DNA from 2 places in the Halomonas sp. GD1P12 genome. Region 2 is predicted to be linked to the other one. Evidence: predicted binding sites of a transcription regulator. Region 2 holds the regulator's gene; the other holds the start of a gene.

Region 1 (15,501 bases), 210 kb from region 2:
GCTGACTCATCAGACGCTCGACGCAGGCAGGGGGTATATCCACTTGCCTATCGATGCAGACGGCTTGCATCGACTATCTTGCGAAATCGTGATGGCATCTGGCGTCATGCCTACAAAGCCTTTTGCGAGTATTTTTTGGGGAGGTTTGGTAAACACTGCCCCAATTTCGTTATTCTTGGAAAAAGGTTTACCAATCAAATCATTGTGAGAGGCTTTTGTAGTACATCATACAAAGAACATGAATCAAATTAGCCAACATATTTTTTCGCGGCAAGTAGAAAAAAGTCTAAATAGACTAAAGTTTCAAGGTTCTCCCCCCTACCAAAGTAGACTCCTCTGCCCCCAATCAAGAGTAAGCGCTTTTTTTAAGGTTTAATGCCAAGCCCCTGATTTGTGCTATCGCTTTTAACCAGTAAAAAGTGATCGATCAAAACCGATATTAAAAATTCGGCGAGCGTGACGAGTCGCGATCGCCGCCGATCAAAAGAGAATTTTTAAAGCGCTCCCTAACGTCGAGATATTTCATTCAACAGGATAAAGGTCGCAGCAAATCTACAAGTACTCTGCTTCGTTAAAACGTGGCCGCGTAAAACATAAACGATCGATCAGGCATAAAAGCGCCTTGATTCAATCGTCTTTTTTAAAACAGCGTCGATCTGAAAACCGGCTCGCCCGCACGCGGGTTATATATCAAAGCGAACGACCCGGTTTGGATCTCAGACACAATGTGAGTTAAAGCGTGGATTAAAACGTGAATTAAAAGAGTTGCCTACTATTACCGAAAACGATCGAGTCGCCGTAAGCGACTCGTCCAACCGGTTTAACGTCTTGCTCGACGGTGCGGATGTAGGTCAAAAGCCGGGGCCGCCCAACGCCAGGTTCTGTCTGCTACTTCGCCAGCTGACACACACGCTGCCAGGTGTCCTCGTCCAGAGAGAGCGTTACCGATGAGGCCTGGCGGCGACGGTAAGTCGCCTCGCCGGGCCAGCGTACGGAGGTGCCAGGCCTGGCCGGAGTCGCGTTACCCAGATGCGCCTTGATGCTCGCCACAATCGCCTCGCAGGTCGCTTGACCGGACATTTGAGCCGGGTCGAACACCATGAAAATCTGGCAGCTCCCTCCCCCGCTTCCTTTCTCGACTCGATCGATCGCAGGCGTTGCTCGCCCGTTGGACAGCAGCGCCGCGAGGGCATCGAGCAGAACGGCAAGCCCGGATCCTTTCCAGTAGCCAGTGGGGAGCAGTCTGCGCGTGGCAGCGATCGCGCCCGGGTCGCGACTCAGCTCGCCGCGTTCATCGAAGCCGCCGTCTACTGGCAGGAACTCGCCGGCCGAGGCCAGCGTTTGAAGCTTGCCATAGGAGAACTGGGACATTGCCATATCGAGCACCAGCGGACCTTCTGCGTGGGGCACGCCCATGACCAGCGGGTTGTTACCGATGGAGGGCGACGAGGCGCCCCAGGCCGGCATGCAGGACTCGGTATTGGTCCACATGAGGCTCGCAAAGCCCTGCTCGACGGCGTGCCAACCGTAGCTGCCGCCGCGCATCCAGTGGGTGGTGTTACGCAGCGCCACCAGCCCCATTCCGTGCTCTTTAGCCAGCGCAATGGCCCGCTCGGTGGCGTATAGCGCATTGATGACGCCGATGCCCATGTGCCCATCCAGCACCTCGATCGCGCCGAGCGCATGCACTTTCTCGGGTGATGCGTTCACGTCGACCCAGCCTTTTCCCACGTACTCGATGAACCGGGGAATACGGCCAATGCCATGGGAGTGGACGCCGTCTCGCGTGCTCTCGGCGTGAAGTCGCGCGCAGACCCGGGCATCGTCGGCCTTGAGCCCCGCCTTCAACAGCGCTTTTTCGAGCGTATCGCGCAAGGTATCGAAACTGACGTCGGCCATGACGGCTCTCCTGTATCCTGTAATCGTTATTTTGTCGTCAATCAAGGCATGGCTTCGCGCCTGTTTCCGCTCGATATGACCTAAAAAGGCCACCCGAAGGTGGCCTCGATGACATCAACGCAGCATCCAGCGAGTGCGTTGATTACTGCTCGCGCTTACCGTCTACCAGACGACGCAGCTTGAGCGGGTTGTCGTTTTTGATGGCTTCGGGCAGCAGGCCTTCCGGCAGGTCCTGATAGCAGACCGGACGCAGGAAGCGGTGGATCGCAGCGGTACCCACCGAGGTCGTGCGCGAGTCGGACGTGGCCGGGAACGGGCCGCCGTGAACCATGGCGTCACACACTTCGACGCCGGTCGGCCAGCCGTTGACCAGAATACGGCCCGCCTTGCGCTCGAGCGTGGGCAGCAGCTTGCGCGCTGCGTCCAGATCGGCATCGTCCATCTGAAGCGTTGCGGTCAGCTGGCCTTCGAGATGCTCGGCGACCTTCATCAGCTCCGCTTCATCGGCGCACTCGACCACCAGCGACGTCGAGCCAAAGACTTCGCCCTGAAGCGCTTCGCTTGAGAGGAAATCCTGAGCGCTGGTCTTGAACAGACCCGGCTGGCACTGGTTGGGGCTTTCGCCCTTCTGACCACGCGCCACTTCCTGCGCCTTGCCGCTCTCCTGCAGGCTCTGAACGCCCTGCTCGTAGGCTTCGAAAATGCCGGGCGTCAGCATGGTTTGCGCGCCGCTTTGCTCGACGGCCTCGCCTGCCGCTTTCAGGAACGCGTCAAGCGCCGGGCCCTTGAGTGCAATGACCAGACCCGGGTTGGTGCAGAACTGACCCGCGCCCATGTTGAGCGAGCCAACGAAGGCCTTGCCCATCTCCTCGCCGCGCGCCTTGAGCGCCGCCGGCAGCGGGAACACCGGGTTGATCGAGCTCATTTCCGCGTAGAAGGGAATGGGCTCCGGACGCGACTGAGCGGCCTTCCAAAGCGCGATACCGCCGCTGCGCGAACCGGTGAAGCCGGCCGCCTTGATGCGCTCGTCGCTGACCAGCGCGGTGCCGACTTCACGGCCCGAGCCGAACATCAGCGAGAACACGCCTTCCGGCAGACTGCACTTCTTGACCGCCGCCTGAATGGCGCGGCCGACCAGCTCGCCGGTTCCCGGGTGAGCGGCGTGCGCCTTGACGATCACCGGGCAGCCCGCAGCGAGTGCAGAGGCGGTGTCACCGCCGGCCACGGAGAAGGCCAGCGGGAAGTTGCTGGCGCCGAAGACCACGACCGGGCCCAGCGCGATGTGACGCTGGCGCAGGTCGCCACGCGGCATCGGCTGACGATCCGGCATGGCCGGGTCTACGCGAACGTCCAGCCACTCGCCGGCGCGAACGGTTTTAGCGAACATGCGAAGCTGGCCACAGGTACGGCCGCGCTCGCCCTGAATACGTGCCTGGGGCAGTCCGGACTCCGCCACGGCACGCTCGACGAGTGCATCGCCCAGCGCTTCGATTTCGTCGGCGATGGTTTCGAGAAAGACAGCGCGGTCTTCAAGCGACGTTTCCCGATACGCATCGAAAGCATCCCATGCAAGCTGGCAGGCTTGATCTACCTCTGCTTGCGTACCGCCAGCATAGCCAGGCTCCAGCCGCTCATTGGTAGCCGGATTGATGGCCTGAATGGGATCACGAGAGCCCTTGACGGCTTTCTGTCCGATCAGCATTTCACCTGTTAGATTCATCTTGCCTCCTGCGATGAGAGTGGTTTTTCTGGCTGTCTGACGCATCCGTCAGACAACCCAAGCGAGCTCATGATCCTTCCCGAAGACGAAAAGTGTAGCTCACAATCGAACGCGTGTAGTTTAACAAACCCGCACGCGGGTAATTGGCATTGAGTGACTAATCGCCGCCCTGCTCGGACGCCACGCGTGCCTGGCTCGAGCGATAGTTTTGCCACAGGGTCAGCGCCAACAATCCAAGCGCCACGACCAGAAACGCCAGACTAATGGGGCGTGTGAAAAAGGGCGTCCAGTCCCCCTGGAAGGACTGCAGCCCACGGCGCAAATTGGCCTCGGCAATGGGCCCCAGAATGAGCCCCAGAATCACCGGCGCGGTACCAAAATCGTAGCGATTGAGAAAATACCCCAGCACGCCAAAACCAAGCATCAGATAGAGATTGAAAACATCGCCATCGACGCCGTAAACGCCGATGAAACAGAACACCAGAATGGCCGCCAGCAGCTGTTTTCTAGGCACCATCAGCACGCGAATGAACAGCTTGATGCCCAGACACATAATCAAGAGCATGAAGATGTTCGCCGCCAGGTACGCCAGGAAAATGCCGTAAACGGTGCCACTTTGATCGGCAAAAAGTAACGGCCCGGGCGTAATGCCCTGGATCATCAGGCCGCCCAGCAGCACCGCCGTGGCGGCTTCGCCGGGAATCCCCAGCGCCAGCGTCGGAATGAGTGCCCCGCCCAATAGCGCGTTATTGGCGCTTTCGACAGAGACGATGCCCGGTGCGTGCCCGGTGCCGAATTTATCCGGCGTTTTCGAGAACCGCCGCGTTTGATCGTAGGCGACCAGCGAGGCAATACTGCCCCCGGCGCCGGGTATCGGCCCGACCACCGACCCCGAAACGATGCCCACCAAAACCGCTTTCCAGTGCTTCAACGTTTCGATGAACCGCGGGCGGGCAATATCGATCCGGTGAGTGCTCTGCTTCATTCGCTCGTTCGGGTCGTACTCGAAGGTATCCTTGAGTACCTGGGACACCGCGAACAAGCCAATCAAGGCGGGCAGCAGATTGACCCCGGTCAGCAGCGAGAGCTCATCGAAGGTAAAGCGCCCCACGCCGGTGATGGGGTCGGTGCCGATTGTTGAGATAAAAAAGCCGATGATACCGGCGATCAGCCCCTTGATCAGCGACTTGCCCGCCACGGACGCGATGATGACGAGACCAAAGATACTCAGAGAGAAGTACTCTGCCGGCCCGAACCGCAGGGCGAATTCGGCGATGGGCGGCGCCAGCAGGCTGAGAATCACCATGCTGGCAACACCGCCAAAGAAGGACGCCACGATCGCCAGACCCAGCGCCCGCCCTGCTTCGCCTTTTTGCGCCATTGGAAAACCGTCGAAGGTGGTCGCCACCGACGAAGGCGTTCCGGGAATGTTGAGCAAAATGGCGGGGATCGAGCCGCTGGCCCCTGCCCCACAGAGCGCGCCCAGCAGCATGCCGATTCCCGCAACCGGCGGCATGCCGAAGGTCACGGGTAACAGCAGCGCGATCGCCATTGCCGAGGTCAACCCGGGTAGCGAACCCATGATGATGCCCAGCAGCGTGCCGCCGGCGATCGCCAGCAAGGTGCTCAGCTGAAGCACCATGCCCAGGCCTTCGAGATAACCGGAAATCATGTAAGCCTCCTAAATATCAACTCGAGGATGTCCGGTCACGTCGGGAGCGGAATTTGGAAAAGATCGGTAAAGACGTAAAAAATACAGCCCGCCAGTACGACCGAGAAAATCAGTGCGAACAAAACCGACAGCCCTTTTTTCGGCGCCGACAGCGTCGTCCAGGTACCGCCAATCACGGTCAGCCCCATCACGCATAAAAAGATGAATAGCGCTGTGCTGGCGATGTAGCCAAGCCGTTCGAACGTATAGATATACGCAACGAGCGCGGCAATGATGAACCCCCACTGGGCCACACCGCGCGCCGGAGAAGTGGCGCTGGAAGATGGCTCGGCGCCACGTTTGCTCCGCCACTGCCGGGTATCCTTGATCAGGCAGGGAATGGCCAGAATAAACACGAGGGCAGACAGAAACTGCGGAAAAAAAGAGGCCGACAGATCGCCGGGTATGTCGACGTTGGGCAAGGCCGACGCCGCGACGAACGCACTGGCCGACACGATCAGCAGGAAAATATCAAACAGCGGCTTTCCAATATCACGTTCCATACGATTACCTGGCAACTTTTATACCCAAGCGAGAAACGCCTGGTACAGCCACGCTGTCAGGCACGGGGTGCCCAACAGCGCATGGGGGTCGCGATTACTGAGCCAGATCACCCGCGGCTTCGCGCATGATAGTGGCCGATTCATCGATAAAGGCGTCGAGTTCTTCACCATAAAGCGGTGCAAGCTCTGTCCCCAGATTGTTTGCCGTTTCTTCGTAGGAGCCGTCTTCGACGATCTGCTGAATGGCGGCGACCCACGCCTCTTCCACTTCGTCCGGCAGACCTTTCGGGCCTACGATGCCGCGCCATACGGTCAGCGTCAGGTCATAACCGGACTCCTGGAACGTCGGCACGTCTGGCAGGTTGTCGCTGCGCTCGGCGTAGGTGGTAGCGAGCGCGTCCAAGCGGCCCGACTCGAGCGCGGAGCGAAGCTCGGCACCGCCCAACACGACGGCTTCGACGTGCCCGCCCATGGCAGCGGAAATGGCTTCCGAGCCGCCCGGGTAGGGAATCAGGTTGAACGTGGTATCCGTACGATCGGCGATGGCGTTGGCGGTGATATAGGCCGACGAGCCAACGCCGGAAGAGCCAACGCGAATGGAGCCGGCCGAAGCCGCTTCTACCAGGCTTTCGAGATCCTGGTAGGGGCTGTCGCTGCTGACCGCGACCAAATAGGGCTCTTCGACGATTTTGGCGATGAAATCGAAATCATCGTGGGTGAACGCCACGTTGCCCATCGCCTCGAGTGTGAGCATCGCGTTGCTGGCTGCCAGCAGCGTGTAGCCGTCCGCCGGCGAGGCAACGGCGCGCGACATGCCGACCGCACCACCGCCACCGGCGATGTTACGAATCACCAGCGTTTGGCCCAGCTGCTCTTCGATCAAGGGCTGAAGCGCACGCACGAACGTATCGTTACCACCGCCGGCAGAGAACGGTACGATCATGCTGATGTTTTTGGTGGGGTAATCCGCAGCCGCTTGGCCTGCGGCCACCATCGTGATGGCGAGCGTGACACTACCGAGTAGCTTTTTCATTGTTGATTGACCTCTTACTCAGGTTGAAAAACCCGGATAGTGAGCGAGTCATATCCGGGCATCGACGGTTAGCGAACCAGCGCCGGGCGCTTGGGATCGAACGTCCATCCGTCGATCAGGTACTGCATGGCCGTGGCATCGTTGCGGCCACCGGCGGGTAGGCTGCGATAAAGCGCGTGGGCTTTCTCGATTTCGGCCATGTCGATGTCGATGCCAAGCCCTGGCGCATCGGTGACCGCCACCTGGCCGTTTTTGATTTCCGGCGGATTGTGCGTCAAACGCGCATCGCCTTCCTGCCAGATCCAGTGCGTATCCAGCGCCGTCGTGCGCCCAACCGCGGCGGCACCCACGTGGGCAAACATGGCCAGCGAAATATCGAAGTGATTGTTGGAGTGGGAACCCCAGGTCATGCCATGGTCCTGGCATAGTTGCGAGACGCGCACCGCGCCAGACAGCGTCCAGAAGTGCGGATCCGCCAGCGGAATATCGACCGAGCGCAGCATCAGCGCGTGCGCCATTTCACGCCAGTTCGTCGCCACCATATTGGTGGCCACCGGCAGGCCCGTTGCATGACGGAACTCGGCGAGAATCTCGCGGCCCGAGAATCCCTGCTCCGCCCCACACGGGTCTTCGGCGTAGGCGATGACGCCATGCAGGTTCTTGCACAGCCTGATCGCTTCCTGAAGTGACCAGGCGCCGTTGGGGTCGATCGTGGTGCGCGCTTCGGGAAACGCGTTGTGTAGCGCGGTGACCGCCTCGATCTCCTGCTCGCCGGGAAGCGCCCCGCCCTTGAGCTTGAAATCCTTGAAGCCGTAGCGGTCATGAGCCGCTTGCGCGAGTTCGACGACCCCCTGCGGGGTCATGGCCGCCTCGTCGCGCAGGCGATACCAATCGTGGCTCAGCCCCTGCGTACCCCGCCGGAAATCCAGCGGTGTCGAATGCCCTTCTCCGATAAAGAAGAGATAGCCCAGCACATCGACCGCGTCGCGCTGTTTGCCGTTGCCCAATAGCTCCGCCACGGGCACGCCCAAAAACTTGCCCATCAGGTCAAGCAGCGCGGCTTCAAGGGCGGCGACGGCGTTGATGCGAAGCTCGAACGTCCAGGAGCCCTTGCCAAAATCCTCGAAGTCAGCGCTCTGGCCATCACGGTTGAGTGAGGCGACCAGCGAGCGCAGCTTGCCAAGGGACTGACCCACGACCAGCGCGCGCGCTTTCTCCAGCGACTGTTGAATCGTATCGCCGCCGGGTGCTTCACCCACGCCAACGTTGCCGGCGCTATCCGTGAGGATAATCAGGTTACGGGTGAAATACGGGGAATGGGCGCCACCGATATTGAGCAGCATGCTGTCACGCCCGGCAACGGGAATGACACGCATGTCGGTGATAGTGGGCGTATTGGGGGTGGGCATACACGTCTCCATCGATCCATGCGCGCATGAACCATCATTTGCACTCGCCGGGCAACAACGGGCAGGCCGAACTACCCGGCGATTTTTTTTCAAACGCTTAGAGCGACTTGGCGTTCTCGACGAGCTTTTTCAGCTGACCGACTTGATCGCTGTTGGGCATGGTCAGCGGCGCACGTACGCGGCCACCGGGGTAGCCCACGATGTCAGCGCCGGCCTTGATCAGGCTCACCGCGTAGCCAGGCGTGGTGTCGCGCAGCGTGACGAACGGAATGAAGAACTCGCGCGTGGCCTTGGCAACGAACTCGCTGTCGCCCTGACGCAGCGCCTTGTAAAACTTGACGGCCATGTCGGGTACGAAGTTGAAGACCGCAGACGAGTAGGTGCTCACGCCGATCGCCAGGTACGCTTCGGCGATGATTTCGGCCGTCGGTACGCCGCCCACGTAGCCAAGGCGGTCGCCCAGCGTCTTGATAGTGATGTTGAGCGCCTGCATGTCGCCCTTGCCATCTTTCAAACCGATCAGATTGTCGCACTGGTCGGCCAGCGACTTGACGGCGTTGACGTTCAAATAGCCGTTGGCGCGGTTGTAATAGATAACGCCCAGGTCCGTCGACTGGCAGACGCTCGCCGCATACTCGACGATGCCTTCCTGAGAGCACTCGGTCAGGTAAGGAGGCATCAGCAGGATACCGTCGGCGCCGGCTTCCTGAGCGATCTTCGCGTGCTGCTGGGCAAGCTCGGCGCTTTGGCCGGCACTGGCGATAATCGGCACGTGGCCACCGATCGTTTCGACCGCGACTTCGACGATTTCGCGGAACTCGTCCAGGGTGATGTTGAAAAACTCGCCCGTACCACCGGCGACAAACAGCGCAGAGACTTCATACTCCTTCAACCACAGCAAGCGCTTGCGATAGCTGTCGGCATCGAATTTGCCATTGGCATCGAAGTCGGTCACCGGGAATGACAGCAGGCCATCGGTAATGGAGGCTTTAAGCTCTTGTTTAGAAAAATTCATTACAAATCCTCTTGTTAGTTTAGCAAGCTAACGTAGCTGACGATGGTGCAATGCCCCAACGCAGGGCGCTCGAAACGAGGGCAGCAGCAGTATATTGGTGCATCTTGTCATACATCATACAAATACACCTCTAGACTTTAGGCTAATCCTTCATGAACTCAAAATGAGTCCTGGTATTTTCCCTGGCTGACCGGCCGATCGCTTCATAATACGGCTGTAGTAGCTCGACAAGGCGCTTTTCATGGAACACCTAAAGGCTAATACTCGGCGCTTACGGGTACCCGCTTCTTTCGAAGCGCTGACACGATCGACCAAACGATCAATGCAGCGATCATGGCGAAGAAAGCGGCGCTCACCGGCCTCTCGAGGAAGACCATCAAATCGCCACGGCTAAGCAGCATGGCGCGACGGAAGTTCTCCTCCATCATCGGCCCCAAAATGAACCCGAGAAGCAAGGGCGCCGGCTCGAACCCCAACAGTAAAAACAAACATCCCATCACGCCAAACAGCGCGACCAGCACGATATCCATGTTCGAGTAATTAATGCTGTAAACGCCGATAACGATGAAAAGAATGATCGAGGGATAGAGAATCGGATAGGGTATCTTCAAAAGCCTTACCCACAAGCCGACCATCGGGATATTGAGAATCAAAAGCAGCACGTTCCCAATCAAAAAGCTGATGACCAGCCCCCAGAAAAGATCCGGACTATCGGAAATCACGTTGGGTCCAGGCGTAATGCCATGAATCAAAAGCGCCCCCAGCATCAGCGCCATGACCGCATCGCCGGGTATCCCCAGCGTCAGGGTAGGAATGAACGCTGACTGAGCGGCGGCGTTGTTGGCGCTCTCCGGCGCCGTGATTCCTTCGATGGCGCCCTTGCCAAATTTTTCCGGGTTTTTCGAAATTCGCTTTTCCACGGCATAGGCGATGAACGACCCTATCGAGGTGCCGGTTCCCGGCAATATACCGATGCCCGTTCCAATGCCCGTTCCCCTCAACATCGGGAAAATGCTCTCCTTGATATCGCGTCGAGTCGGCAGTAGCGATTTGAACGTGATCTTTTTGTCGTCTTTTATCTGGATCACTTTGCCAACGTTGGCCACCACCTCGGTGACGCCAAAAATGCCCATGGCAATGGCAACGATATTCAGGCCGTCATAAAGAAACGTGAAACCAAAGGTGTAGCGCTGAAGCCCGGTGCTTACATCGGTCCCCACCACGCCCAGGATGAGGCCGAACACGACCGCAGCCAGCCCTTTTGCCGGGTTGCCCTGTACGAGAATCGCGGCCGCCACCAGCCCTAAAAGCATCATGGCGAAGTAATCGGCCGAGTTGAAAGCGACGGCGAAGTTGGCCAGCGGCGGGGCGAAGGCGGCCAGCACGATCACGGTAATAAAGCTTCCCACGAACGACGCGATCGTCGTCATGAATAGCGCAACGCCGGCCCGCCCGTCCTTGGTCATGGGATACCCGTCAAGGCATACCACCGACGATGAAGGCGTACCCGGCAGGTTCAACAAAATAGCGGCCGTCGACCCTCCGTATTGAGCGCCGTAATAAATACCGGCCAGCATGACCAGAGCCGTCGTGGCGGGCACGTAGTAGGTGAGCGGCAGCAGCATCGAGATGGCGGCCAGATGCCCCACCCCGGGAATGACGCCGATCAGCATCCCCACGGTGACGCCCAGCGCGCAGTACATGAGATTTTCGATGGTAAAAGCAACAGAGACCCCGAGCGCCAGGTTATTTAAAATTTCCATTAGAAACTCCAGGGAAACAGGCGAATGGGCATGTTAAGGCTCAGGATAAAGACGAGGTAGGAGATCAAACACAGCACCAACCCCAGCGCGGTGAGCTTGATGGGCTTGAAGGTTTTTTCACTAAGACCGCATAGATACACCAGCATCATGGTCGCCAGGAAAAGCCCCGCCGGCCTCATGAGCAAGGCGAAGACCACGATCGCCACCGTGATGCATACCAACGCTCTCACATTGAGTTTGGGAAACGCGGTTGCCGTTTTAGCCGACATTGCCATGGTGACAAGCCCAAGAACACAAAGCGACATGCCAAGAAAACGGGGAAGATAGCCGGGCCCCATGCTCCTTAGACTGCCCATGTCATACGCCTGCGCCTGCCAGAGAACGAGCGCCGATATGAGCAGGCAAACGAGCCCTGCCAAAAAATCGCGGTTGGTAAATATATGCATGGCGCGCATCTCGTATCCAAAAGAACGTAGCCAAGGAACAATGCCCTGCTCTTTCAAGCAGGACATGTTTGAGTCAGTTCACAGGAACACGATTACTGACCGATACCCGCGCTTTCAATGAAGCTTTCAAGCTCGCTTTTCTGCGCCGTCATCCACGCTCGCAGCTCGTCAGGTGACTCGGACGGCCTGGCTTGGCCACCCTGCTCGGCGATTTTCGCTTGAAGCTCTTCGGTCGACAGGATGGCAGCAAGCTCGGCTTGAAGGCGCTCGGTGATATCGGGTGGGCTACCGGCCGTTATGAGAATGCCCTGATAGGTTCCATCAAGCTCGCCTGGAAGGCCCAGCTCTCGAAACGTAGGCACGTCGGGCAGCTCTTCAAGCCGCTCTTCCCCGGTGACCGCCAACGCATGCATCTGATCGTTCAGGACAAACGGCAGCGAAGCGGTCGTGCCGTTTAGCAGCATATCGCTTTCACCGGATACCACGGCGCGAGTCGCATCAGAGCCGCCTCGGTAAGCGATAACGGTCCAGTCCAATCCCAGCTCCTGGATCAACCGTTCGGTCGTAATATGGTTGTTGGCGCCAACGCCCGACGTGGCAACGGCGAGTTCGCCGGGATTGGCGCGGGAATACTCGACCATGGCATCGAAACTTTCGAACTCGTGATTGGGTGAAACACCCAGTACGTAGGGCGAGTACGACACCATCGTCACGGGGTCTAGGTCCGTTTCGATATCGTAGGCAACGCTTTGCAAAACACTGGGGGCGGCCAATAGCGCGGTCAAATCGGAAAGCAGTAGTGTATGGCCATTGGGGTCGGCCTTGGCAACGAAGTCGGCGCCAATATTGCCGCCCGCGCCCGCCTTGTTCTCGACGATAACGGGCTGACCAATCGCATCGGAGAGCTCCGGCGCTATATAGCGCGCGAGAATGTCGGACGTACCGCCTGGCGCAAAAGGCACAATGATCCTGACAGGCCCCTGAAAATCCTGAGCCATGGCAGCGCTTCCCGCCAGCAGTAGCGACAGCGACGCTGCGCCCACGAATAAACCGTTCATCTTGTTCATTATTATTGCCCCAGTTATTGGCTTTTGATTTTTAGATAGTTGCAACCAACATCGTTTTTAAAGTCATATGTATTTAATCATACAGCTACAAGCTAGCCGCAGTTTCAGCGTTTGAACATACGACCAAAGTCAGTGTTTTAAACCACCCGAAAGCGGCGCACCACTAAGCGGTAACTTTTAAATCTCGATAGCCAACGAATCAAACTTTTCAGAAGAAATGACAAGCGGTATTGCAAGTTAAAAACGCAAAGTGTTCGGCTCTGAAGATAGGCTAAACCGTGGAGGGAAAATATTACCCGGCCCTCTCTTTTATTAATGATGCTAGGCCAAAAAAAAGGGCCAAACAGGCGTTGAACGCCTGATGGCCCTTACCACTTTCTAATAAAACTCGCGTGTTAGCGAACCAGCGCCGGGCGCTTGGGATCGAACTCCCAGCCCGCGACCAGGTACTGCATCGCCATGGCGTCGTTGCGCTGGGTCACGTCCAGCGACTTGTAGAGTCGATGCGCGGCCATTAGCTGCTCTTCGTCGAGCTCGACGCCAAGGCCTGGCGTCGACGGTACCTTCAGCTTGCCGTCGCGAATCAGGAACGGCTCTTTGGTGATGCGCTGGCCGTCCTGCCAGATCCAGTGCGTGTCGATCGCGGTGATCTCGCCCGGACACGCCGCGGCCACGTGGGTCATCATGGCCAGCGAAATATCGAAGTGGTTGTTGCTGTGCGAGCCCCAGGTCATGCCCCACTCGTTGCAAAGCTCACCCACCATGACCGCACCCTGCATGGTCCAGAAGTGACAGTCGGCCAGCGGAATATCGACCGCGTTGAGCTGAACGGCGTACTGCAGCTGTTTGAAATCGGTCGCGATCATGTTGGTCGCGGTCGGCAGGCCCGTGCGCTTTTTGAACTCGGCCATGGTTTCGCGGCCGGAGTAACTCTCTTCCTGACCGCAGGGGTCCTCGGCGTAGCTCAGAAGGTGCTTGATCGGATCCAGCACGCGAACGGCCTCATCGAGTTTCCAGGCACCGTTGGGGTCGAGCGTCAAGCGCGCCTCCGGGAACGCGTCGTGCAGCGCGCGGATGCAGTCGGCCTCTTCCTCGCCTCTGAGCACCCCGCCCTTGAGCTTGAAGTCCTTGAAGCCGTAGCGCTCATAAGCGGCCTTGGCCAGGTTGGCAACCGCGTCCGGCGTGAGCGCTTCCTGGTAGCGCACTTCGTCCCACGCGTCTTTCGGGTCGGTCGCTTTCGGGTAAGGCAGGTCCGTCTTGCCCGGGTCGCCCAGCAGGAACAGATAGCCCAGCGCCTCGACTTCATCGCGCTGGCGGCCGTACTGCCCCAACAGATCCGCCACCGGCAGGCCCACGGCCTGGCCGTAAAGATCCAGAAGCGCCGACTCGAGTCCGGTGATGACGTGAACCGCCACGCGCAGATCGAAGGTTTGGCGACCGCGCTCTTCGCGCCCGTTTTTTGAAAGCGCCACGCGGGCGCTGTTCAGCGTCTGTTTGAACGCGTTGATGGTCGAGCCTTCGACGATATCGCGACACTGCTCCAGTCCCTTGAGAATGCCTTCGCTCGAAGGAATCTCCCCTACCCCCTTGTTGCCCGCATCGTCTTCAAGGATGACGACGCAGCGAATGAACCAGGGCGCGTGGCCACCGCTCAGGTTAAGCAGAAAACCGTCGTAGCCAGCAACGGGAACGACCTTCATTGATTTGATTTTGGGAAACATGGCGATTGACTCTCTTGTTGAAACCAGTGAAAGCGATAAAAGGTGTTCAGGTAACCGGCGCTGGATTGAAAAGCACCAGGTCGTTGTGAATGCCCAAACGGTCCGCAGCGGCCTGTTTACGGCCGCTGGCGATATCGAGGATAAGATGGAAAAGCTCCCAGCCAAGATCCTCGATACTGGCCTCGCCGGTGGCGATACGCCCGGCGTCCAGGTCGATGATGTCGTGCCAGCGCTTGGCCAGGTGCGAGTTGGTCGCCACCTTGAGCACGGGCACCATGGCAAGCCCGTAGGGTGTACCGCGCCCGGTGGTGAAGACCTGCAGGTTCATGCCGGCGGCCAGCTGGAGTGTGCCGCAGATGAAGTCGCTGGCCGGCGTGGCCGCGAAGGTAAGTCCCTTGCGCCGCAGGCGCTCGCCCGGGCCGATGACGTCGACGATCGGCGAATTACCGGACTTGATGACCGAGCCCAGCGCCTTCTCGACCACGTTGCTCAACCCCCCCTTCTTGTTACCCGGGGATGGGTTGGCGCTACGATCGGCCTGGCCTTGCAAAAGATAGTCATCGTACCAGGCCATTTGATCGATCAGCGCCTGGCCGACGTCACGGTCGATGGCCCGCGGGGTCAGCAGATGAATGGCATCGCGCACTTCGGTGACCTCAGAAAACATGACGCTGCCGCCGGCACGCACGATCAGATCCGTGGCAAAGCCCACCGCCGGGTTGGCCGTCACGCCGGAGAAAGCGTCGCTGCCGCCACACTGCATGCCGACCGCCAATTCCGAGGCCGGGCAGGTTTCGCGGCTTCGCTTGTTCAGGCGCTCGAGATGGCGCTCGGCCATGGCCAGAATGCCGTCGACCATCTCGCCAAAGCCTTCGAAGCTCTCGTCCTGCAGGCTCAATACGTTGGCTTCGGGATCGGCGGCTTCGGTATTTTCGTAAATCTTCACCGGGCGGTCTTCGAGCAGCGTCGAGGGCTGGAGTTTTTCACAGCCAAGCCCGATCACCATGATCTCGTTGCCGAAATTCGGGTTGAGCGCGATATTCTTGAGCGTGCGAATGGGAACGATCGCCGCCGGCGCGTTGATCGCCACGCCGCAGCCATAGCTGTGATTGAGCCCGACCACGTCATCGACGTTGGGAAAACGCGGCAAAAGCTCGCGCTTGATCCGCGCGACCACGTACTCCACGGTGCCGGCCACGCACTGAACGCTGGTG
Region 2 (15,501 bases):
GTGGATCAGGCCCTCGTGGTGCTCGGTGGCATCGGTATGGCGGGTGCCGAACAAAATCGCGAACACCGCCATGACGATCGCCACGTAAAAGGCGGTGTCGTTGAAAAGCGCCCCGGTCGGCGCGTTGTTTTCGGTCAGCACGCTGAAGGTGGTGGAGACCGCTTTTAACTGAAGCGCGATGTAGGGCAGGGTACCGATCAGCGCCACCAGACTCGCGAAGGCCGCCAGCGACTGGCTCTTGCCGTAGCGCGAGGCGATGAAGTCGGCGATCGAGGTGACGTTTTGATGCTTGGCCACGCGAATCATCTTGGCCAACACCGGCCAGAAAAGCAGAAAGGTCAGAATCGGGCCGACGAAGATGCTCGCAAACGACCAGCCCGCGGTAGCCGCCTGGCCCACCGCGCCGTAAAACGTCCAGGAGGTGCAGTAGATGGCCAGCGCCAGGCTGTAGATGATCGGCCGGCGGCGGCTGGCGCCTCGCGTGCGCGCGCGCCGGTCGCCAAACCAGGCGATGCCGAACAGCACCGCGATGTATAAAAGAGAGACCGCAACGAGAAGCCCGCCGTGAAACATGCCTTTCTCCTGCTCTGAGCCACGCCGGGCTAGTCGTCGAAGCCGCCCAGTTTAGGCCAAATCGCCCGGCGCGTCAGGCGCCAAACATCAGGCGCCAGGCTCGGCGCAGGCGCGCTGTAAAAGCGTGGAGTCACGGCGCAGGGTGCGAAGCCCCTCGCGGTCCGGGCGCTGATTCGCCTTGAAGAGTGGCACGAGTTCGCGGTTGTCGCAGTTGAGCAGATACCCCTGGGGAATCACGAGGTCGGTATGGCGGCGCTCGAAGTGGTAGAGCATGAATTCCGCCACGTCGCCGCTGCGCGAGAGGCTGTCGCGGTCGAGCACGCTAAAGCGGGTGGTCATCGGAAACGCGAACGTCCAGGGGCGCCAGATTTCGGTGCCCGCGGCGCTGTCGATGACCTCGGCGGAGGCGGGCAGTTGCGCCTTTTTGTGATCGAACCAGCTGTACTCCACGTGAATCTGATAGCCGAGCATGCCAAGCCCGGCCATGACCGGCACGATCCATTTGGGCAAACGATTGCCGGAGAGCTTGCGCAGTAGAAGGCCGATACCCGCCGCGGCCAGGGCGGCGAACACGGCGGCAACCAGATGCCAGATCATAAGCGTATTCCTGAAAGCGGTCGTTGAGTCGAATTCAAACGCGGCGGGCTTCCCGGAGGAAGCCCGCACGCGCCTTTCTTTTGTGAAACCTTTCTTTTATGAAACCTTGCGGCTTCGATTATGGCTTAGTGGTCGACGGCTGCACCAGCCCCTTTCGGATAGCGCACGCTTTCCACCAGCTCCTGGATCGCCAGGGGAGGCGGCGCGGTCACGCGCGATACCGCAAAGGCCACGGCGAAGTTGATCATCGCACCCACCGCGCCAAACGACAGCGGCGAGATTCCGATGAACCAGTTATCCGGCGTATTGGCCAGCATGTTGGTGCCGGGGATGAAGAACCAGCCAAGGTAGGTGAAGATATAGAGAAGCGTCGAGATCAGACCCGCCAGCATGCCGCAGATGGCGCCGGCGCTGTTCATGCGGGTGGAGAAGATCCCCATCATCAGTACCGGGAACAGCGAGGCCGCGGCGATCCCGAAGGCCAGCGCCACCGTCTGTGCGGCAAACCCTGGCGGATTGAGACCAAGGTACGTGGCGAGCAAAATCGCCCCACCCATGGAAATCCGCGCCGCCAGCATCTCCTTTTTCTCGCTGATGTTCGGATTGATGGTGTTCTTGATCAAGTCGTGGCTGATCGCCGAGGAGATCGCCAGCAGCAGCCCCGCCGCGGTGGACAGCGCCGCCGCGATACCGCCCGCCGCGATCAAGCCGACTACCCAGCCCGGCAGGTTGGCGATTTCCGGGTTGGCCAGTACCAGAATGTCGTTATTGACCGTCAGTTCGTTGCCCGCCCAGCCGCGCTCTTCGGCGGTGCCGGTGAAGCCTTCGCTGGTGTCGTTGTAGAACTGGATGCGGCCGTCATCGTTGACGTCGCTGTAGACGATCAGGCCGGTATCTTCCCAGGTCTGGAACCAGGCCGGGCGGTCGGCGTAGAGGATCGGCTCGGCGGCGGCCTCGTAATCCTCGACCTGACCGGTCATTTCCGGATACACCGTGGTCATCAGGTTAAGCCTGGCCATGGAGGCCACGGCCGGGGCGGTCAGGTAGAGCAGGGCGATGAACACCAGCGCCCAGCCCGCGGACCAGCGCGCGTCGGCCACCTTCGGCACGGTGAAAAAGCGGATGATGACGTGGGGCAGACCCGCGGTACCGATCATGAGCGACAGCGTGAACAGCACCATGTTGAGCTTGTTGTCCACATCGCCGGTGTAGTCCTGGAAGCCCAGGGCGTTGACCACGTCGTCGAGTTTCTGCAGAAGCGGCACGCCGGACTCGGTGTGGGTGCTGAACATGCCGAACATCGGAATCGGGTTCCCGGTGAGCTGCATGGCGATGAACACCGCCGGAATGGTGTAGGCGACGATCAGCACGACGTACTGCGCCACCTGGGTGTAGGTGATGCCCTTCATGCCGCCGAGCACCGCGTAGAAGAACACGGTGACCGCCGCAATCCAGATGCCCCAGGTGCTGGGCACTTCCAGAAAGCGCGAGAACGCCACGCCCGCACCGGTCATTTGACCGATAACGTAGGTGACCGAGGCGATGATCAGACACGCCACCGCGACCACGCGGGCGGTGCGGCTATAAAAGCGCTCGCCGATGAAGTCCGGCACGGTGAACTTGCCGAACTTGCGCAGATAAGGCGCGAGCAGCATGGCCAGAATCACGAAGCCGCCGGTCCAGCCCATCAGGAAGGTGGAGTTGGCGTAGCCGCCGGAGGCGATCAAACCGGCCATGGAAATGAACGACGCCGCCGACATCCAGTCCGCGGCGGTCGCCATGCCGTTGGTCACCGGATGAACGCCGCCACCGGCGACGTAGAAGTCCTTGGTAGAGCCGGCACGTGCCCATATCGCGATGCCGATATAGAGCGCGAAGGAGGCGCCGACGAACAGTAAGTTGATGGCAAACTGGCTCATTGGCTTACTCTCCCAGGCCGAATTTCTTGTCGAGCTTGTTCATTCTCCAGGCGTAGAAGAAGATCAGCGCGATAAAGGTCAGAATCGAGCCCTGCTGGGCGAACCAGAAGCCCAAATCCGTACCGCCCACCGGAATGGACGCCAGAAGCGGGCGAAACAGGATGGCGCAGCCGTAGGAGACGAACGCCCAAACGACCAAGCAGCCTGTGATCAAGCGAACGTTGGCCTTCCAGTAAGCAGCAGCGTTGGATTTATCATCTGCTATCATGGTGCTCTCCATTTATGATTTTAAGGTTGGAAAGTGTCCAAACGCGGCCAGCGCAAAGCGCCTGACCGTATCGAGCGATTAACGTGTTCCCTTTAAAGCGATTTTTATGCCGGGTTGGTGCCCGCCACCGAGCGTCAGATACTCCCTCCTTGCCACCTGACACGATAAGTCGTACGCCCTAAGGCAATGTTATCTTCAAAACTCAGGCTAATACTGGCCAATAAATGGAAAAAAGAAATCCAGACTTTGGTATCACGGACTAAAGGCGCTATTGGCAACCTGAAAAATAGCGCTAAATTACTCTATACAATGGCGTTTTGAAGACCCTTGAATACGACTTTGGTAAGGAGGCGACGATAGTCTATTAACCCAATTAATCTCATTTCAGTCGTTTTTATCGAGCGTCGCTACTCTTTTTTTAGAACGCTTTATTCAAACTCGACGCTTTTAAAAAGTATTTGTTGGGCGACGAGTTTATAGACTTTAGTAACAAGCGCGAGTAACCCGCGTTAGTCACAGGAAGTAGTCAGTCACAGGAAGTAGTAATAAGAACAATCAGCGCTAACGCCGCACTATCCGCGGGTATACACGGTTTAACCAGCTCGCATCACTGGTCGAACGTTTTCCCATTGTCGGATCCAGCGCGAGCGTGGCTTTTTAAGCAGGTGACGCATGATCGAGGTCGACCTTTCAAAACTGCCGTTTTCCCTGCTCGACGAAGCGGGCACGGCGCGGGTGCGCGACGGACTCGATCTCGCCTATTTCGATACCGGTGACGTCATTCTCGAGGCCGGTCAGCCCGGCGAAGGCGTTTTCATCATTCACAAGGGCGAGGTCGCCGAGCTCGACCCGGCAGAGCCCGCAGCCCGGACACGTATCGGCCACTACACCGAAGGTGATGTGTTCGGAGCGATCAGCCTTTTGAACGGCAAGAGTCGCTACCGCTTCGAAGCAGAGCAGGAGACGCTTTGCTACGTGTTGCAAAAGCAGACGTTCAGCGCGCTTTGTCAGCACTACCCGGCCTTCGAGGCATTTTTCCGGGAGACGCTTGCCCACAAGACCCAACTTTTGGCCGAGCGCCGCGCAGTGGACGGCATCACCATGGCCGGCTTCATGCTGGCGCGGGTGAGTGAGTGCATGCGCGCCCCGCTTGTGCTCGACGCCCGCGAGCCGCTCCAGCAGGCGGTGCATACGCTGCTGGCGCAGCAGGCCGACAGCCTGCTGGTAAGCGCAAAAGGCGGCTACGCCATGGTGACCAAAACGGATCTGCTGCGTGCGTTAGCGGTGGAGAAAACGCCGGCATCGACGCCGCTCGAGGCGCTGACGCCCACGGGGCTGGTCACCGTTACCCCGCAGCAGTACCTGTTCGAGGCGCTGGTGCTGATGACGCGCCACCAGATCGCGCGCGTGGTCGTGATGGACGGCGAAGCCCTGGCCGGCATCGTCGAGCTTCCCGACGTGCTGAGCTACTTTTCGAGCCGCAGCTACGTGGTGGGGCTTCAAATCGAAAAGGCCGGCGACTTGAAGGCGCTTGCCCAGGCGAGCCGACGCACCCCGGAGCTCGTGCGGGCGCTAATGGCCCAGGGGGTGAAGCTTCGTTTCGTCATGGAACTTCTGGCGGCGCTCAACGCCCGCATCCATCACAAGGCTTTCGGCTTTGGCGCGCCGGACGCCCCTACGCAGCGGTGCTGTCTGGTGGTGATGGGCAGCGAAGGCCGCGGCGAGCAGATTCTCAAAACCGACCAGGACAACGCCCTGATTCTTGCGGACGACGCCAGCTGGCCAGAGGCGTCGGCGGCGATGCAGGCGCTCACCCGTACGCTGGTCGAGCTGGGCTACCCGCCGTGCCCGGGTAACATCATGGTTTCCAACCCCGAGTGGGTCGGGAGCGTGGCGACCTGGCAGGCGCGGATCGAGCGCTGGGCCGAGAAGCGCGACGGCGACAGCCTCATGAAGCTTGCCATCATGCTCGACGCCCGGGCCGTGGCCGGCAACGCCGAGCTTGCCCGGCGCGTGCGCCAGGCGCTCTACGCGCGCTGCGCCGACGATGAGCTTTTGCTGAGCTATCTGGCGCGGGCGGCGCTGAGTTTTTCCACGCCGCTGACGCTGTTCGGCTCGTTGAAAAAGCGCGAGCACGGCATCGACATCAAAAAGGGCGGGATTTTTCCTATCGTGCATGGCGTGCGCACCATGGCGCTGGAGCGGCGCATCGACGCCGAAAGCACCTTCGAGCGCCTCGAGGCGCTGGTGGCCGACGGCCGGCTGGAACATCGCTTCGCCGAGGACCTGGGCGAGGCGCTGGCGCTTTTCAGCGAGCTTCGCCTGCGCCAGCAGTTGGCGGCCCCAAACGGCCAGGCGGCGCTCGCCAACCACGTGGTGGTGCAGAGCCTGTCGTCGCTCGAGCGCGACCTGCTGCGCGAGGCGCTGCACATCGTCAAGGAGTTCAAGGCGCGCCTGACCCACCGATACCACCTGGAGTACTCATAGCGGTATGCAATTGACGACTCGACACTTTTCACTCTTTGGCGGCTCGCTGCGTAGCTTGTTCAAGCGCGAGAGCGACCGCCGACGGCTGGCCGGTTCGCCCTTCGAGTGGCTGTTCCATCCTTATCTTGGCGAGGAGCTGGTGGCGCTGGCGTTTCGCTTCGCCCCGACCGATCCGATTTTGAGCGTGGCCGCAGTGGTGTTCAACGAGCGCCGCGTGCTGACCCAAAACGCCTGGGTGGCAACGCTTGCCGATCGCCACACGGTGGCAAGGCGTGCGCTGCGCCGCCACCAGGTGGAGCATCCGACCCCGGCGCTCATGGCGCCCACGGCGGAAAACATCGCCACGCTCGCCGAGTTCATTGGCAATCGTCCGGTCGTTGGGTGGGGGCTCGATCAAACGCTTGGGCCGGTCAACCGGCTGTTCGACCAGCGGCTGGGTTTCGAGCTGCCCAACGCCCAGGTCGATATCGAACGCCTCTACCAGCGCCGTCAGAAGCGCTCGTCGATCGACCCCCGGCTGGCGCCGGATCTCGACCAGGCGCTTCGCCATGCGCGGCTGACGCCCCCCGGTGCGACGTCGCTTCTGGGCGAGGCGAGCGCCTGCGCGCTTTTATACATGCGTCTTACGCGCGACGCCGCGCTCGAGGCGTGAGCGGCGCTCGACGTTATTGGGTGGGGGCGGGAGTCTTGATAGAATGAGCGCCTTATCCTCATCACCGGCAGTGCGTACACCATGCAGCAACCCGATCACTTCGACCCCGTCGCGTTGGAAGCTGTCGCGTCCAACGGTTCAGCCGAGCTTCACGACGTCAAACAGAAGCGCGAATTCAACAAGTTGCAGAAAAGGCTTCGGCGCGAGGTCGGCAACGCCATTCTCGATTACAACATGATCGACGAAGGCGACCGGGTGATGGTGTGCCTGTCCGGCGGCAAGGACAGCTACACCATGCTCGAGATTTTGCGCAATCTGCAGCGCAACGCGCCGGTGAACTTTTCGCTGGTGGCGGTGAATCTCGATCAGAAGCAGCCGGGGTTCCCCGAGCACGTGCTGCCGCGCTACCTCGACGCCCAGGGCGTGGAGTACCACATCCTCGAGCGCGATACCTACTCGGTGGTGAAGGAGAAAACGCCGGAGGGCAAGACGACCTGCGCGCTCTGCTCACGGCTCAGACGCGGCTCGCTCTACGGCTTCGCTGAAGAGATCGGTGCGACCAAGATCGCGCTGGGCCATCACCGCGAAGACATTCTCGAAACGCTGTTTTTGAACATGTTCTTCGGCGGCTCGCTAAAGTCCATGCCGCCGAAACTGCTCTCTGATGACGGCAAGAACATCGTCATTCGCCCGCTGGCTTACTGCAAGGAAGCGGACATCGCCGAGTTCTCGCGGCTGATGGAATTTCCGATCATTCCCTGCAACCTGTGCGGCTCGCAGCCGAACATGCAGCGCCAGGAGGTCAAGAAGATGCTCGCCGAGTGGAACAGGAAATTCCCGGGTCGGCTCGAAAGCATGTTCAAGGCGGTCACCAACGTGGCGCCTTCGCAGCTGGCCGACCGCGCGCTTTTTGACTTCCAGGGGCTCGAGGCCAAACAGGCCGAACTCAAGGCCGGGCGTATTTCGGCGCTCAACCTGGGCTGATCCAGCGTCAGTTTACCGCTTCCTCATCGGCCAGGGTAATGAGCCTGGCCATGTCCAGAATGTTCACTTCCCGCCCGGATACCGCGACGACCTGCTGGCTTTGAAGGCGGCTCAGAATGCGGCTGACCGTCTCGACGGCCAAGCCAAGGTAGTTGCCGATATCCGCCCGCGCCATGGAGAGGCGAAAGCTGTAGGGCGAGTAGCCGCGGCGGCGAAAGCGATCCGAGAGCGTCGTGAGAAAGGTCGCCAGGCGCTGGTCGGCGGTCTTGCGCGATAAAAGGCGCATCATGCGCCGGTCGTCGCGAAGCTCCTTGCTCATGCTGCGATAAAGCTGGGTCCTGAGTTCGGGAAGCTCCTCGGAAAGCGTGTCCAGATGCTTGAAGGGAATTTCGCACACGGTGGTGGTTTCCAGCGCAATTACGCTGCCCGGGTAGGTCTCTTCGTCGATGCCGTCGAGGCCCACCAGCTCGCTTGGCAGGTAGAAGTTGGTGAGCTGCTCGAAGCCCGAGCCTTCGCTGGTGACCTGCTTGAGACTGCCCGAGCGCACCGCAAAGACGCTCGAAAAACGCTCGCCCTGATGAAACAGCGCCTCGCCCTTTTTGAGCGGCGCGCGGCGGCGAATGATCGCGTCGAACTGGCTGATATCCTCGATCTGAAGCGCCAGCGGCAGGCACAGCGAGCTCAGGCTACAGGTCTGACAGCGAGGGGCTTGCAAAAGCGCCGAGCGCTGGCGGGCGGGAGTCGACATTACCATCTCCTTATAAACCGTAGGTGCCCATTATAGGATTCTTGAGTAGCGCTGGGCGAGCGGCGCCGACAGATGAGCGTCGAAGGCCATCGCCAGATGGCGGATCAACAGCCGACCGATTGGCGTCACGTTCAACACCGCGCCCGTGCGCTCGATCAAACCGTCACGTTCGGCCTGGGCGAGCCGTGACAGCGCATCAGCAAAGTAAGCCTCGGCGTCGATGTCAAAGCGCGCGCTGATCAAGGCCAGGTCCAGGCGCATATCGCACATCAGCCGCTCGATCACCGCGCGGCGAATCAGATCGTCCTGGCTCAAGCGAAGGCCCTTGCAGGTCGCCAGTCGCCCCTCATCGAGCGCCGCGGCGTAGTCGTCGAGCTTGACCGGGTTTTGCGCGTAAACGTCATCGATACGCGAAATGGCCGACACGCCCAGCCCGATCAGATCGCACTGCGCGTGGCTCGAGTAGCCCTGGAAGTTACGCGCAAGCGTGCCCTCGCGCTGGGCGATCGCCAGGCTGTCCTCGGGCAGGGCGAAGTGATCCATGCCGATATGCACGTAGCCCGCACTGGCCAGCATTTCGATGCTTTTACGCAACATGGCGAGTTTTTCGTCAGCGCCGGGAAGCTCGGCTTCATCGATGCGCCGCTGCGGCGCGAAGCGCGCGGGCAGGTGGGCGTAGTTGAAAAGCGAAAGCCTGGCCGGCCCCAGCTCGATCACCTGAGAGAGCGTATCGGCAAAGCGGCGCTCGCTCTGGCGTGGAAGGCCATAAATCAAATCCACGTTGAGCGAGCCAAAGCCGAGCCGGTGCGCCTCGTCCATCAGCGTTTCGGTCAGCTGCCTTGGCTGGACGCGGTTGATGGCGCGCTGCACGTCCGGGTCCAGGTCCTGCACACCCAGGCTCAGTCGGTTGAAGCCGAGCGACTGCAGATGGCGCAGGGTGAACACGTCCGCCTCGCGCGGGTCGATCTCGATGGCGTAATCGCGGTGCGGGTCGCTCGAGAGCCCGAAGCGGGCATCCAATCGATCGATCAAATCGCCCATTTGCGACAGCGTCAAAAAGGTTGGCGTGCCGCCGCCCCAGTGAAGCTGCTCGACCGGGCGCGAGGTGTCCACGTGGCGCGCGGCGAGCACCATCTCCCGGTCGAGGCGTGAAAGGTACGGCTCGGCGAGCTGACGGTTTTTGGTGGCGATCTTGTTGCAGGCGCAGTAGAAGCAGATCTTCTCGCAAAACGGGATGTGCACGTAGAGCGAAAGCGCCCGGCCGCTTGGGTTGCTGCGCGAAAGCGCCTGGGTGAAGTCATCACACGTAAAGCCGTCGTGAAAGGCCAGCGCCGTTGGGTAGGAGGTGTAGCGCGGCCCGCTCGTGTCGTAGCGGCGCACGAGCGCCTCGTCCCAAACGGGGGCAAAGGGGGCAGCGGTTGCGTGGGCGCAGGTCGGCATGGAGGCTCCCGGTCAGAGAAACGAACGCCAGGTTCGTTCGATGGCGGCCTAAAAGATACCCCGGCGCGCTTGGCGGCTTCTTGCGTCAGGTCAAGAAAGCCCGACAAACGCGCCGGGCAAACGCTCAGTGATGCGCCGCCTGGGGCCAGAGCGTCCCAAGCTGGTAGAGTGCGAAGCTGATGATGACGAGCGCGGCCAGGGTGCGGGTCGCGGGGTGGCGAATGAGGTTTGAAAGCGCTCGCGCGGCCAGGCCGGTAGCCAGCAGTGCCGGCAGCGTTCCCAAACCAAAGGCGCCCATCAACAGCGCCCCCTGGGCCGGGGCGGCGGTGGCCATGCTCCAGGCGAGCATCGAGTACACCAGCCCGCAGGGCAGCCAACCCCAGAGCGCGCCGAGCGCCACCGCCTGGGGCAGGCGCACCACCGGCATCAGCCGCCGGCCCAGCGGCTCGATGACGCGCCAAAGCCTTCGCCCCAGCCCTTCCAGCGCCAAAAGCCCCTTCCACCAGTTGGCGATATAGAGCGCCATGAGGATTAGCATCACCGCGGCGAAGGCCTCGAGCACCACTCGCGCGGCGGGGGCGAGGGTGACCAGCGTGCCGAGCACGGCGGCAAGTGTCCCGGCCACCATGTAGCTTGCGATGCGCCCGAGGTTGTAGCCCAGCATCAACCCGGCCATGCGCGCGGGGCGGCGCATGCTCGGCGGCACCGCAAAGGCCAAAGCACTCATGATGCCGCCGCACATGCCGATGCAGTGGGCCCCGCCGAGCAGGCCAAATACCCAGGCGGCAAGCAGCGGGGGTAGATCGAAGCCGGTGGGGTTCACCGGCGCGGCTCGTCGCGCTCGGCGGGCGCTTTTGCCCGGCGGCGACTGGGGGGTGCGGCCAGGTCGTCATCGAACAGGATGCGATGGGCGGGGCCGTCGAGGTCGTCGAACTGATCGTTGCTCACCGCCCAGAAAAATGCCCAGACGGCCAGCGCCAGCAGTAAAAGCGACAGCGGAATCAACAGATAAAGACTCGTCATGCGGGCTCCCAGTGATGAGCGGGCAGATGCTGACGGCGACCGCGCGCGCCGTGTTTCAGCCGCAGGGCGTTGCCGACGACCACCAGCGAGCTCAGCGACATGCCGAGCGCGGCAAGCCAGGGCGGCACGAGGCCGAGTGCGGCCAACGGCAGCGCCAAACCGTTGTAAGCGACCGACCAGGCGATGTTCTGGCGCATCACCCGGCGGGTGGCACGGGCAAGCGAGAGCGCCTCGACCACGCGGACCAGACGCGGGCTCAGTAGCAGCGCGTCGGCCCGGGTCTGGGCCAGATCCGTGGCGCCGTTCATCGCCAGCGCCACGTCGGCCCCGGCCAGCACCGGTACGTCGTTGATGCCGTCGCCGACCATCAACACCCGCTCGCCTTTGGTCTGTAACGCTTGGATGCGCGCAAGCTTCTCTTCAGGCGTGGCGCGGGCCTGCCAGGTCGTGATGCCGAGCGTTTGGGCCAGCGCTTGGACGGGAGCGCGCTCGTCGCCGGAAAGTAGCTCGACGTCGAGACCGAGCGCCTGGAGCCTGGCCACGGTCTCGGCGGCGTCGTCCCGCAGGGTGTCTTCGAGGCGAAACCAGGCGCTTGGGATATAAGCGCCGTCGGCGCCTTCCCGGCTGAGTAACAGCCACTGGCCGGGCCCGGGCGGTGTGATGTCGCCCGCGGCGAACGCCGCCCGACCCAGGCGCCAGCGCTTGCCGTCGAGCGTGGCGCCAAGGCCCTGATTGGGGTGACGCACGACGTCGCAGGCGCTGAGCGCCGGCTCGCGAAACGGGCGAAACGCCGAGGCGATCGGGTGTTCTGAGTGCGCCTCGATGGCGGCGGCGATCTGCCGGGCGTGGGGCTCGCTTAACGCGCCGAGCGTTTGAGTCGCGGCCAGGCGCATCTCGCCGTGGGTAAGCGTGCCGGTCTTGTCGAACACCACGCGGGTCACGCCGGCAAGCGCCTCCAGCGCGTCGGCCCGGGTGATCAGTACGCCGCGCCGGTAAAGCGCGGCGTGGCCGGTCGCCAGTGCGGTGGGCGCGGCCAGCGCCAGTGCGCAGGGGCAGGTGACCACCAGTACCGAAAGCGTCACCCACAACACCCGGTCAGGGTCGATAAATAGCCAAGCGGTGGACACGCAAAGCGTGACCAGTAAAAGGCGCAGCACGAAGCGGTGCGCCATGGTGTCGGCAAGCCGCGCAAGCCGCGGGCGGTGCGCGAACGCCCGGTCGGTCAGGTCGAGCACGCTATTGATCGTCGACTCACGCCCGGCGTGGGTGACGCGCACGATCAGCGCGTTCTCCACGTTTTGGCTGCCGCCGATGACGCACCCGCCGGGGCGTCTGGTCACCGGCAAAAACTCACCGGTCAGCATCGACTCATCGAGACTCGATTCGCCCTGCTCGATGATGCCGTCGGCGGGCACCGTGGCGCCCGGGTTCACTCTCACCCGCTCGCCGGCCTTGAGAAGGCTCGCCGGCACCACCCGCTCCGCGCCGTCGTCCTCCAGGCGCAGCGCGGCGGCGGGAAGGGCGTGGCTCAGCGCGTTGCCGCCGGCGCGCCGGGTGCGCGCTTCGATATGGCGGCTCAACAGCAAAAAGAAGGTGAACATGGCGATGGAGTCGAAATAGACGTCGCCCTGGCCCTTGAACACCGCGTAGACGCTGGCGCCATAGGCAAGCATCAGCGCGAGTGCCACCGGCACCTCCATGGTGAGCCGCCGGTGGGCAAGCGCGCTGGCGGCAGCGCGAAAAAACGGCCAGGCGGAGAAGGCTACCACCGGCGTGGTCAGCGAGAGCGACAGCCAGTGAAATAGCGCGAAGAAGTGATCGCCAAGCTCGTTTGGCCCCGCCACGTAGAGCGGGATCGAGAACATCACCACCTGCATCATGCCCACGGCGGCCACGATCAGCCGGCGCACGCTCATGCGCGCCTCCCGCTTCTGGCGGGCCAGCGCCCGGTCCGGCTCGAAGGGCATGGCCTCGTAGCCGATCGCGGCCAGCTCGGCAAAAATGTGTGAGGGCGCGAGTATGGCCGGGTCCCAGCTCACCCGCAGGCGGTGCTCGGTCAGATTCACCGCGCTGCCGGTGATGCCTTCCAGTGCGTTCAGATGGTGCTCGATCAGCCAGGCGCAGGCGGCGCAGGTGATGTTCTCCACCGCCAACGTGGCGCTGACATCGCGCTCGCGCGGATGAACGAACTGCGCCTGCAGCTCCGGGTGATCGAACGCCGTCCAGGTCTCGGCACGGGCGCGGTCGTCCGCCGGGCGGGGGGAGAGCTCGGTGCGGTAGCGGTAGTAGCCTTCGAGCCCGCCTTCGACGATGGCGTGGGCCACCGCCTCGCAGCCCGGGCAGCAAAGCGGTTTGGCCGCACCGTCCAGGGTGATCGTCCAGGAGGCGCCGGCGGGCACCGGCGCGCCGCAGTGGTAACACGCCGCGCTCACGGCGCCCCCGCCGGGGCCAAACGTACCGCGGCGTCGCTTGGCAGGGTAATCTCGCCGTTGAGCCGCCAATCCGGCGCCTGGCTCGGCGCAAGCGTCACGTAGCGCCGGTAGGCAAGCCCCACCGGGGCCTGGCCGACGTAATGGCCGCCCCGGCGGTGGGTCAGCGTCAGGCGCACGTCGCGCTCGTCCCGGGTGGGGTGAATCAGGCTGAGCGCCAGTGCGCTCGGTCGCGCCTGGCCTTCGAGGTCGAGCACCACGTCCTGGGTCACCGGGTCGACGTAGAGCGTCGCGGAAAGATTGAGCGCCTCGGCGCGTTCGGCCTTTTCGAGCACCGCGTTGATCATCTTGCCGTGTTCGAAATAGTCCTCCTGCACCACCATGCCGTCGAAGGTGTTGAGCGCCACGACCGCAAAGGCCACGCTCATCAGCATCGACGAGAGCAAAAGCGTCAGCAAGCACCAGGGCCAGAACTGACGATACCAGGGCGGCGGCGCGGGCTCGAACATGGCTTATCTCCTCTCACCGCTCAAAAAACGCGCCGGCCGCCGCGCCAGCGGCTCGCCCGACTCGGAGGCAAGCACGAAGCTGAACGGCTGGCTGGGGGAGACACCGGCGGGCGCACTCACGCTGACGACTCGGCTTGTAGAGCCGCCGCCGGGCACCTCGATCGCGCGGGTGTCGAGCCGGGCGCCGGCCAGTGCCTCGATGCCCAGGCGGTAGGTATGCGCCTGGCGGTCGTGGTTGCGCACCGTCAGCCGGTAGACGTTTTGAACCTCGCCGCCCTCGATGACGCTATAGAGCGTGCCGCGCGCGCGCTCGGCCTCGAGGCTTGCCGGCGCGCGCTGAGTGAGCGCCCACGTAAGCAGTGCGAGCGTGAGCGCCAGCAGCAAAAGCGCCCCCGCTCGGTAACGCCAGGCGCGCGGCGCCGGACGACCCTCGAGGCGGTTCTGGGTGGTGTAGCCCACCAGCCCCGTGGGGCGGTTAAGGCGCGTCATGACCGTATCGCAGGCATCCACGCAGGCCGCGCACTGGATACAGGCGTACTGCAGCCCGTCGCGTATGTCGATACCGGTAGGGCAGACCTGTACGCACAGATGGCAGTCGACGCAGTCGCCTTTGGACGTGGGCTCACCCCCGCGCGGCTCGCCGCGGGCAGTATCATAGGCCACGGTGAGCGTGTCGCGGTCGACCATCACCGACTGAAAGCGTGCGTAGGGACACATGTGCAGGCAGACCTGCTCGCGCAGCCAGCCGGCGTTGAGATAAGTGAAGAAGGTAAAAAAGCCGACCCAGAACAGCGCCCAGCCACCGGCCTCGAGCGTCACGACGTCGAGCGCGAGCGTGCGGATCGGCGCGAAGTAACCCACGATCGTGATGCCGGTGGCCAGCGCCATCAGTGCCCACAGCGCGTGCTTGACGAGCTTACGCGGGGCCCAAACGGCGGGGCCTTTTTTATCGCGGCGCAGGCGGCGATGGCGCGAGCCCTCCAGGCGGTGCTCGACCCACATGAACAGAAACGTCCAGACGCTTTGCGGGCAGGTATAGCCGCACCACACCCGCCCTAAAAGCCGGGTGACGAAGAACAGTCCAAAGGCGGCGGCGATGAATAAAAGCGCCAGCAGGATGAACTCCTGAGGGTAGAACGTGGCGCTCATCAGGTGGAACTCGCGCCCGGGTATGTCGAGCCAGAGGGCCGGGCGGCCTTGAATATTGATCCAGGGCAGCAGAAAAAAGCCGCCCATCAACAGCACATTGAGCCGCCGGCGAAGCGCCTGAAAGACCCCCTTGCTCTCGCGCACGTAAAGATGCCCGCGCAGGCGCACACCGGCTTCACCAAACGTGTCCGGCGGCGGGGTGACGTCCTGTAGGGGAATCGGCTGCATCAGACTCGGTCTCGCGAAAAGGGCTCGAAGGGCGCTTGGCGTTTGATCATAACAACAATCGCGGGCGCGTTCGTTGTCCTGGGTGATCGAGGCCCAAACGCGGGTGCGACAAATGCGCGCCTAATCGCCGTCGGCGTTTTTAAACCGCAGGCTGTAAACGTAGGCGGCGATCAGGTGAACGCGCGCCTCGCCGATGAAGGGCGCCTGGGCGGGCATCACGCCGCTTCTTCCTTCGGTCAGGGTCTGGCGGATGGCATCCGCCACGCTTTGGTCTGGCGCGCGGTAAAGCCAGATATCGTTGGTCAAATTCGGCGCGCCGAGGGCCTGGTTGCCGGTGCCGTTGGCGCCGTGGCAGGCCACGCAAAAGCTTGCGTAGCGCTGCGCGCCGCTTTGGGCGCGGGCGGCGTCGTGCTCCAGGTCGGAGAGTGCGAGCACGTGCTGGGTCAAATCCTCAATGGCCTCCTCGCCCAGGTGCGCCCAGGCGGGCATCACGCC

Evidence for each region. The regulator FNR, encoded in region 2, switches genes on or off when oxygen is low (the NO sensors DNR and NnrR bind a similar motif). The targets are predictions, from matches to a motif close to TTGATNTANATCAA.
Region 1: the regulator FNR is predicted to act here: its motif matches at 9,395-9,408, upstream of kdgD (5-dehydro-4-deoxyglucarate dehydratase).

The regions. Positions count from the first base shown of each region.
Region 1 covers NZ_CP107007.1:854,534-870,034, reverse strand. The annotation lists gene yiaK (3-dehydro-L-gulonate 2-dehydrogenase) at 889-1,899, opposite strand; gene OCT39_RS04055 (aldehyde dehydrogenase (NADP(+))) at 2,042-3,619, opposite strand; gene OCT39_RS04050 (tripartite tricarboxylate transporter permease) at 3,777-5,291, opposite strand; gene OCT39_RS04045 (tripartite tricarboxylate transporter TctB family protein) at 5,327-5,833, opposite strand; gene OCT39_RS04040 (Bug family tripartite tricarboxylate transporter substrate binding protein) at 5,928-6,866, opposite strand; gene OCT39_RS04035 (glucarate dehydratase family protein) at 6,935-8,275, opposite strand; gene kdgD (5-dehydro-4-deoxyglucarate dehydratase) at 8,373-9,290, opposite strand; gene OCT39_RS04025 (tripartite tricarboxylate transporter permease) at 9,548-11,053, opposite strand; gene OCT39_RS04020 (tripartite tricarboxylate transporter TctB family protein) at 11,053-11,565, opposite strand; gene OCT39_RS04015 (Bug family tripartite tricarboxylate transporter substrate binding protein) at 11,592-12,557, opposite strand; gene OCT39_RS04010 (glucarate dehydratase family protein) at 12,962-14,287, opposite strand; gene garD (galactarate dehydratase) at 14,334-15,501, opposite strand, start outside.
Region 2 covers NZ_CP107007.1:646,756-662,256, forward strand. The annotation lists gene OCT39_RS03045 (NahK/ErcS family hybrid sensor histidine kinase/response regulator) at 1-573, opposite strand, end outside; gene OCT39_RS03050 (hypothetical protein) at 661-1,170, opposite strand; gene OCT39_RS03055 (sodium:solute symporter family protein) at 1,296-3,089, opposite strand; gene OCT39_RS03060 (DUF4212 domain-containing protein) at 3,094-3,357, opposite strand; gene OCT39_RS03065 (putative nucleotidyltransferase substrate binding domain-containing protein) at 4,030-5,844, shown strand; gene OCT39_RS03070 (DNA polymerase III subunit epsilon) at 5,849-6,496, shown strand; gene ttcA (tRNA 2-thiocytidine(32) synthetase TtcA) at 6,578-7,480, shown strand; gene fnr (fumarate/nitrate reduction transcriptional regulator Fnr) at 7,488-8,228, opposite strand; gene hemN (oxygen-independent coproporphyrinogen III oxidase) at 8,259-9,668, opposite strand; gene OCT39_RS03090 (sulfite exporter TauE/SafE family protein) at 9,793-10,491, opposite strand; gene ccoS (cbb3-type cytochrome oxidase assembly protein CcoS) at 10,488-10,691, opposite strand; gene OCT39_RS03100 (heavy metal translocating P-type ATPase) at 10,688-13,123, opposite strand; gene OCT39_RS03105 (FixH family protein) at 13,120-13,629, opposite strand; gene ccoG (cytochrome c oxidase accessory protein CcoG) at 13,633-15,006, opposite strand; gene ccoP (cytochrome-c oxidase, cbb3-type subunit III) at 15,127-15,501, opposite strand, start outside.